DNA from 2 places in the Gluconobacter sp. GP1 genome. Region 2 is predicted to be linked to the other one. Evidence: riboswitches for the same ligand, from Rfam matches in the RefSeq annotation. Region 2 holds a riboswitch; the other holds the start of a gene.
What was found. A riboswitch is a leader RNA that binds a small molecule or an ion and turns the genes downstream of it on or off. The one in region 2 is predicted to bind cobalamin.
Positions count from the first base shown of each region.

Region 1: linked by a shared signal. The riboswitch ahead of metE (5-methyltetrahydropteroyltriglutamate--homocysteine S-methyltransferase) and the one ahead of R5H23_RS03780 (DUF1636 domain-containing protein) in region 2 are both predicted to bind cobalamin.

Region 1 is NZ_JASGXC010000002.1:69,975-73,376, forward strand. It holds gene metE (5-methyltetrahydropteroyltriglutamate--homocysteine S-methyltransferase) at 1-1,439, opposite strand, end outside; cobalamin riboswitch at 1,555-1,759, opposite strand; gene R5H23_RS04870 (metalloregulator ArsR/SmtB family transcription factor) at 1,827-2,753, shown strand; gene metF (methylenetetrahydrofolate reductase [NAD(P)H]) at 2,783-3,402, shown strand, end outside.
Region 2 is NZ_JASGXC010000001.1:839,858-843,259, forward strand. It holds gene cobN (cobaltochelatase subunit CobN) at 1-741, opposite strand, end outside; gene cobW (cobalamin biosynthesis protein CobW) at 746-1,798, opposite strand; gene R5H23_RS03780 (DUF1636 domain-containing protein) at 1,795-2,208, opposite strand; cobalamin riboswitch at 2,329-2,567, opposite strand; gene cobU (bifunctional adenosylcobinamide kinase/adenosylcobinamide-phosphate guanylyltransferase) at 2,605-3,165, opposite strand; gene cobT (nicotinate-nucleotide--dimethylbenzimidazole phosphoribosyltransferase) at 3,211-3,402, shown strand, end outside.

The DNA.
Region 1 (3,402 bases), on a different contig from region 2:
CGCAGGAAGGTTTCGTAAGCCTCGGAAGAGAGCTCTCCTCGTGCATGATCCGCACGGGCTTTGCGGACTTCCGGCGTCTGGGGGAAGGACCCGATTGTTGTCGTTGGGTAAAGCGGCAGCCTGAGTTTGGCCTGTTGCAACGGACGGCGCGCGGGGAAAGGGGAAAGGCGCTGGGTGAGAGCTGGGTTGCGATCTGCAGAGCGTGCCTGAACGGCAGGATCGTTGATTTTCGTGGAAGAGCGACGTGCCTGAAGAGCCGCAGCGTTTTCGGCTAAAATGGTTTGCACAACGCCCCGGCCTTCATTCAGGGCGCGCGCCAGTGTGTGCAACTCCTCGATTTTTTGAACGGCGAATGCGAGCCAGGATTTTACATCCGCGTCCAGATCTGTCTCCCGTTCCAGGTCAATGGGTGTGTGGAGGAGAGAGCAGGACGGCGCGAGGATCAGGTCACGCTGGCCCACCAGCGGTTCAAGATGGTCCAGAAGCGCGTTCAGGTCGGCCTTCCAGATATTCCGCCCATCCACTACGCCGAGAGACAGCAGCAGATCAGGTCGTGCTTTTTCCAGAATGGATGCAAGCTGCTCGGGAGCGCGGACAAGATCCACATGCAGGCCGTGAACTGGCAGGCTTAGGGCGATGTCCTGATTGTTTCCGAGCGCACCGAAATAAGTGGCGAGCATCAGTTTCAGGTCTGGAACTGTGGTTGTCAGAGTTTTGTATGCTGTCTTGAACGCTGCGGCAGCATTTCCCGGCAGATCCAGAACAAGACACGGCTCGTCAATCTGAACCCAATCTGCGCCTTCTGCTCGGAGGGCGTTTAGAACCCGTTCATAAACGGGCAGCAAGGTAGGGAGCAGATCAAGGCAATCAAACGCCGGGCCGTCACATTTTCCCAGAAGCAGGAAACTGACAGGGCCGAGCAGAACAGGGCGTGTCTCAATCCCAAGCGCCTTGGCTTCACGATATTCATCCACCGCTTTTGTGGAGGCGAGGCGGAACGTCTGGTCTGCTGCGAATTGCGGGACAAGGTAATGGTAGTTCGTGTCAAACCACTTGGTCATTTCGGCGGCAGGGACATCCTGAGGGGTGTCATGAGCATGACCGCAGCCACACTCTTCGGATGTCGTCTGGGAGCCGCGCGCCATGGCGAAGTAGGTTCCCAAGTCCACCTTGCCCTGCACGTTGCCGTAAATGGCGGGAACAGCATCGACCATTGCGGATGTATCCAGCACATGATCGTAAAGCGAAAAATCGTTGGAAGGGATGATCTCTGCGCCGAGGTCTTTCTGGCGCTGCCAGGCTGACGCCCGAAGGGACGCGGCGGTGGAAAGCAGATCATCGGCGGAGGAATTTCCCGCCCAGTACTGTTCAAGAGCGGTTTTCAGTTCACGGCGGGTGCCGATACGCGGAAAGCCCAGAGTTGCGACGCGGACGGTCATGAAAGCCTCGACAGGTTCGTGGCAGTGCGCTCGCAGGGCATGCAGGATCGTTCACGCCCCGAACAGGAAATGTGCGGCGTGGAGACATGCGTGACCCGTCCGGAACGCCCCGCCGGAGGATGTTATGTGCCGTGGCAGGTCTCCTGGCTTACGGGTCTCCGCGCTGATTCCGCCTTCCCGGACTTTCGCCCAGTGGCCTGTATGGAATCGGCACTCGCCGCTGACAGTTGCGGGGGCAGCGCCGGCTTTGCACCGGCTTCCCTCTTAGCCACGCCGGATGCGTGAACATCCGGCATGGAACCATGACAAGCCTTATGACTGCCGCATGTTCTAAAAAAGAGTCAATAGCTCTTGCTCATATAAAGAACTCCTTATATGTAAATCCGCATGGAACAGGCCCTCATCATTTTCCAAGCACTGGCAGACATGACCCGTCTGCGGATTCTGGCCCTTCTGCGCGAGATGGAACTGTCCATCGGCGAGGTGGCGCAGGTGCTCGGGCAAAGCCAGCCCCGCGTGTCACGGCATGTGAAGATCCTGGCAGATGCGGGATTGATTGAGCGCCGCAAGGAAGGAAGCTGGGTCTTTTTGACTTTGGGTGTTCCGGAACGTCTGGAGCCTGTCTTTATGGCGCTGGATCGATGGACTGCGCGGGAACCGGCGGAAATCCGTGCGGATCGTATTCGCTTGCAGGCCATTCGGGATGTTCGTGCGCTCGCGGCGGAAGACTGGTTTGAAACCCACGCAGCAGAATGGGACGCATTGCGTTCCTTGCATGTGTCCGAACAGGAGGTCGAAGCAGCGATCGTAAAGACGCTTTCAGCATCTCCGATCGGCCGGCTCGTGGATATAGGCACCGGAACAGGTCGCATGATGGAGCTGCTGGGGGCCGGCGCTCAAACAGTCATCGGGTTTGATCGCAGTCCTGCCATGCTGCGATTGGCGCGGACCAAGCTTGCGGAAGCTGGTCTGGAGCAGGCTGATCTGCGGCAGGGGGACTTTCAGGCCCTTCCGTTGCCAGAGCATTCAGCCGATGTCGCAGTCATGCATCAGGTTCTGCACTACGCACAGCATCCGGCTGCTGTAATTGCGGAAGCCGCGCGTATTCTGGATGCCAACGGTCGCTTACTAATTATCGATTTTGCCTCCCATAACCGGGAAGAACTTCGCACACGGGATGCGCATGTCCGGCTTGGATTTACCGATGCGCAGATGGCGACGTGGTTTCGCGCAGCCGGTCTGGTTCCCGCAGAGCCGGTGGCTCTTGAAGGCGAACTGACCGTGAAACTCTGGCTTGGCCAACGCCCCAACTGATCCGAATTATTGAATAAGGAGCTGGCGTGATGCCCGCACAGACAGGGCCTCTGCCCGCAATTTCGTTCGAGTTTTTCCCCGCAAAGTCGGAAAAGGCAGCCGCCACGCTGCTGGAAAACGCAAAAACGCTAGCTGCTTTTGGTCCGCTGTTTATGTCCGTGACGTATGGGGCAGGTGGGTCAACACGGGACCGCACCCTGGCCACCCTGAAAGACATGGTTCGGGAAACTGGCGCGCCAATGGCTGGGCATCTGACCTGCGTGGGAGCCTCCAAAGAAGACGTCAATGCCGTGGCGCAGGCGTACTGGGACGCTGGTGTGAAGCACATTGTGGCTCTGCGTGGTGATCCGCCGCCGTCAGCCGGGGGCGTCTATGAGCCTCACCCGGAAGGCTACGCGGGGGCAGTGGATCTGGTGCGCGGGCTGAAGGAGATTGCGCCGTTCGAAATCTCCGTTGCGGCATATCCGGAAACGCATCCTGCCGCGCTTAGCCCGCGATCGGATCTGGAGCATCTGCGAGCGAAGATTGATGCGGGTGCGGACCGGGCCTTAACGCAGTTCTTCTTTGAAGCGGACACATTTCTACGCTTCCGGGACCGCGCTGCGGCCATTGGAATCGAGCGGCCGATCGTGCCGGGTATTCTTCCGGT
Region 2 (3,402 bases):
CCGGCGCTGAATCCACTCGGCAACATCCGGGTTCTTCAGCGATGCGACATATAGAACATCTGTCGCGACCCCGGACTTTTCCAGTTCATCGGCAAGACCGTCAATCGCTGCTGTATCTGCAGCCAGAAGGTGAGCGCGGTAGAAAACGATTGTGGCTCTTAAAGAAAAATCCGCTGTCGTCTGGCGATAAATTCCAGCTGGGGGGAGCGCCGCGGGTTGCCCTGAAACGTCATCTCCATATCCGGCAAGATGAGCCATGAGCAAAAGGGCACGACGTGCATTCTCAGGACCACCTTCCCTCAGAAACCCCGTAAGTCTGGAATGCTTTTCGGCTTCGACGCTCGACCACTCTTCAAGCCGTGCATCCTGACGGGCATCTCCGGGCAACAGAGCCAGTGGAATGCTGTTCCTGCTACAAAAATTCCGGAGTTCTTCCGCCCCATAGCGCCAGTAATCCACCCCACCAAGAAGCCGTGCGATGACGCATCGGGACGATGCTATGGTCTGCTCAATATATAAATCGACCGACATGGGGTGTCGGAGGCGAGCAAGATTGACCAGCCGCAGCGAAAAACCTGCGCCGTTCGGGGTCTGCTCATTCAGATTGGAGTACGCCCGCTCAAGCGCCAGAAGATCGCTATCCGAGAAGGACAGAAACACGACGTCAGCAGGCGCATGACCGAGATCCTCGGCCACGTCCTGATCGTCTATTCCGTGTCGTTCCCGGACAAGCAGATGCATCAGGTCAGTCCGCCAGCAATGCGGCTTCGATGGCTGCGCGATCCAGGCCTGTCTGGCCAATTACGACGAGGCGCCCGTCCCGGCCTGCATCTGCGAGAGGCACATCAAATTCATGACGGAAACGGGTCCCGACACCCTGCACGGCCAATCGCATTTTCTTGCCCTGCACGGCTGCAAAGCCTTTCATGCGGAGGATATCGAATTGCCCCGCAACCTCGCTCAGGCGTTTGAGTAATGCTTCAGCACTTTTCTGCTCTGGAAGGACCACGACGAAACTCTCGAAGTCATCATGTTCGTGGTCATCTGCGCCATCATGATTGGACGGACGCGCTTGAAGATCGTCCTCGGCACCGGCACCAATTCCCAGCAGAACAGCGGGGTCCAGTCGTCCCTCTACTGCCCGCAGCGTAATAACTTTCCGCGGCACGGCCTCGGTAATACCCTTCTCAACCGCATCAATCCCGGCTTCGTCCAGAAGATCAGTCTTGTTCAGAACAATCAGATCTGCCGCATTCAACTGATCTTCATAGACTTCAGCCAACGGATTATCATGATCCAGAGAAGGGTCAGCAGCCTGCTGTGCAGCAACAGCTTCCGGATCGTCGGCAAAGCGACCCGCGGCGACAGCAGGTGCGTCCACAAGCGTAATCACACCATCAACGGTCATGCGGGTACGGATCCCGGGCCAGCTGAATGCCTTGAGAAGAGGCTTGGGCAGCGCAAGGCCAGATGTCTCGATCACGATGTGCTCTGGCGGATCAGGACGATCGATCAGAGCCCCCATGGTCGGAATGAAGTCGTCTGCAACCGTGCAGCAGAGACATCCGTTGGTGAGTTCGACGATATCCTCGTCAGCACATCCTTCGATCCCGCAAGACCGTAGAATTTCACCGTCAATCCCAAGTGAACCGAACTCGTTAACGACGATCGCAATACGGCGTCCATCAGCCTGTGCGAGAAGATTTCGCAGAAGGGTTGTTTTCCCTGCCCCCAGAAAACCCGTGATGATCGTAACCGGAATCTTGCGACCGGAGCCTGAAACAGTCTGGGACATCATGAAAGTTCCTGTGAAGCAGACAATGAAAATGGAAGTCGGGCGATAACCATATCAGAAAGCGATGCGGGTCGCTTTGACGGCATCACTGTTCCGGTTTTCGATGCTCGGTAAAGCTGGAGGTAAGCCAGCAGGTCAGACAGCTTTTCCGGACCAAGTTCACCTAGAACAAAAGTCCATTTTTCCGGCATGGAAAGCGTGGCAATACAGCCTCGGCTACAGGCTGCCATACATTCAACGGGCTGGACGCTGAAATCACCTTCAGCAGCCTGGCCAAGCAAGGCATCGTAGAGCTGTCGCCCCTGAACAGGATCATTCCCAACCGGTAGACCGCGACGACACGTCACACAGACGTGGAAAACTGGCGAAACGGATGACTGGCCCGCTTCAGCATGAGGCAGTGGATCTGCCATGGTTTCGTCTCTCTTGCAGCCACAACGGCATAACAAAAGGCGCGATGAAAGGCCTTCGCAATCGCGAAAGTGACACGCACATGATGGCGCGCCCTCACAGTCCGGGCACCCCGCCGGATCATGACACTTGGCTCAGATGGCAGGTCTCCTGACTCACGGCTGAGGCGCCATTAGCACCTCCTCTCCCACCGGGCCTTCCCAGATCGAAATCCAGTGGCTGCCTTTCCTGAAAGAAAGACTGGCAGGACAGAAAACCGTCCACAGTTGCGGGGGCAGTGCCGGGTTTGACCTACTTCTAAGGCCGCACCAGCTTCCCTTTTCATCCTCTTCTCAGAGGAACCATCAAACACTCTCCTATCTCTGGGATGAAAGCGTGTCAAAGCCCGGGAAATGGGCTTATTTCATTTTCAAAGACAAACCCGCCGCCACAAACAGCACTTCTCCGGCGACTGCGGCGATCTTCTGATGAAGAAGGCCCGCTTCATCGCGGAAACGACGAGCCAGGGCATTGTCCGGGACAATTCCGAGCCCTACCTCGTTGCCCACAAGAACGGTCCGGCCTTTCCGTGTTTGCAACGCCTCGAGAAGATCTTTCGTCGCGGCGTGTACATTACGATCTTCCAGAATGAGATTTGTCAGCCACAAAGTCAGGCAATCAACCAGGACTGGCGCGCCCTGCTCGACCTGTAAAACACCAGCGATATCAAATGGCTCTTCAACTGTGCGCCACCCTTTGTTCCCACGGGTGGTACGATGCAAATCTATCCTGGCCTGCATTTCTTCATCAAAAGCCCGACCGGTCGCGAGATAAACCCAAGGGGCCGGAAGACCAGTGATGATTGCCTCAGCGATCCTGCTTTTTCCTGACCTGGCGCCCCCGAGGACCAGTGACACATCCGGTAGTCCTGTTTGCGTGATGGTCTGTGCCACAATATCTCCTGCGCCTTCTTCTTGCATGGTCACTGATAACAGCACAAAAGACCTGTCATGCCACCGCACATCATGCCCTCGTCCTGTCAGCCCCCTTTCGCCAGCATGGCAGAACTTCGCACTGCCTGCCTGTCACTTCCAGAACCCGACCCAAAAGTCGCCGCCCTGATAGCGGAGCGAGACGCAACTCTGACCAAACCTCCCGGCAGCCTCGGGCGGTTGGAAGAGCTATCCATTTGGCTCGGTGAATGGCAGGGCCATCAG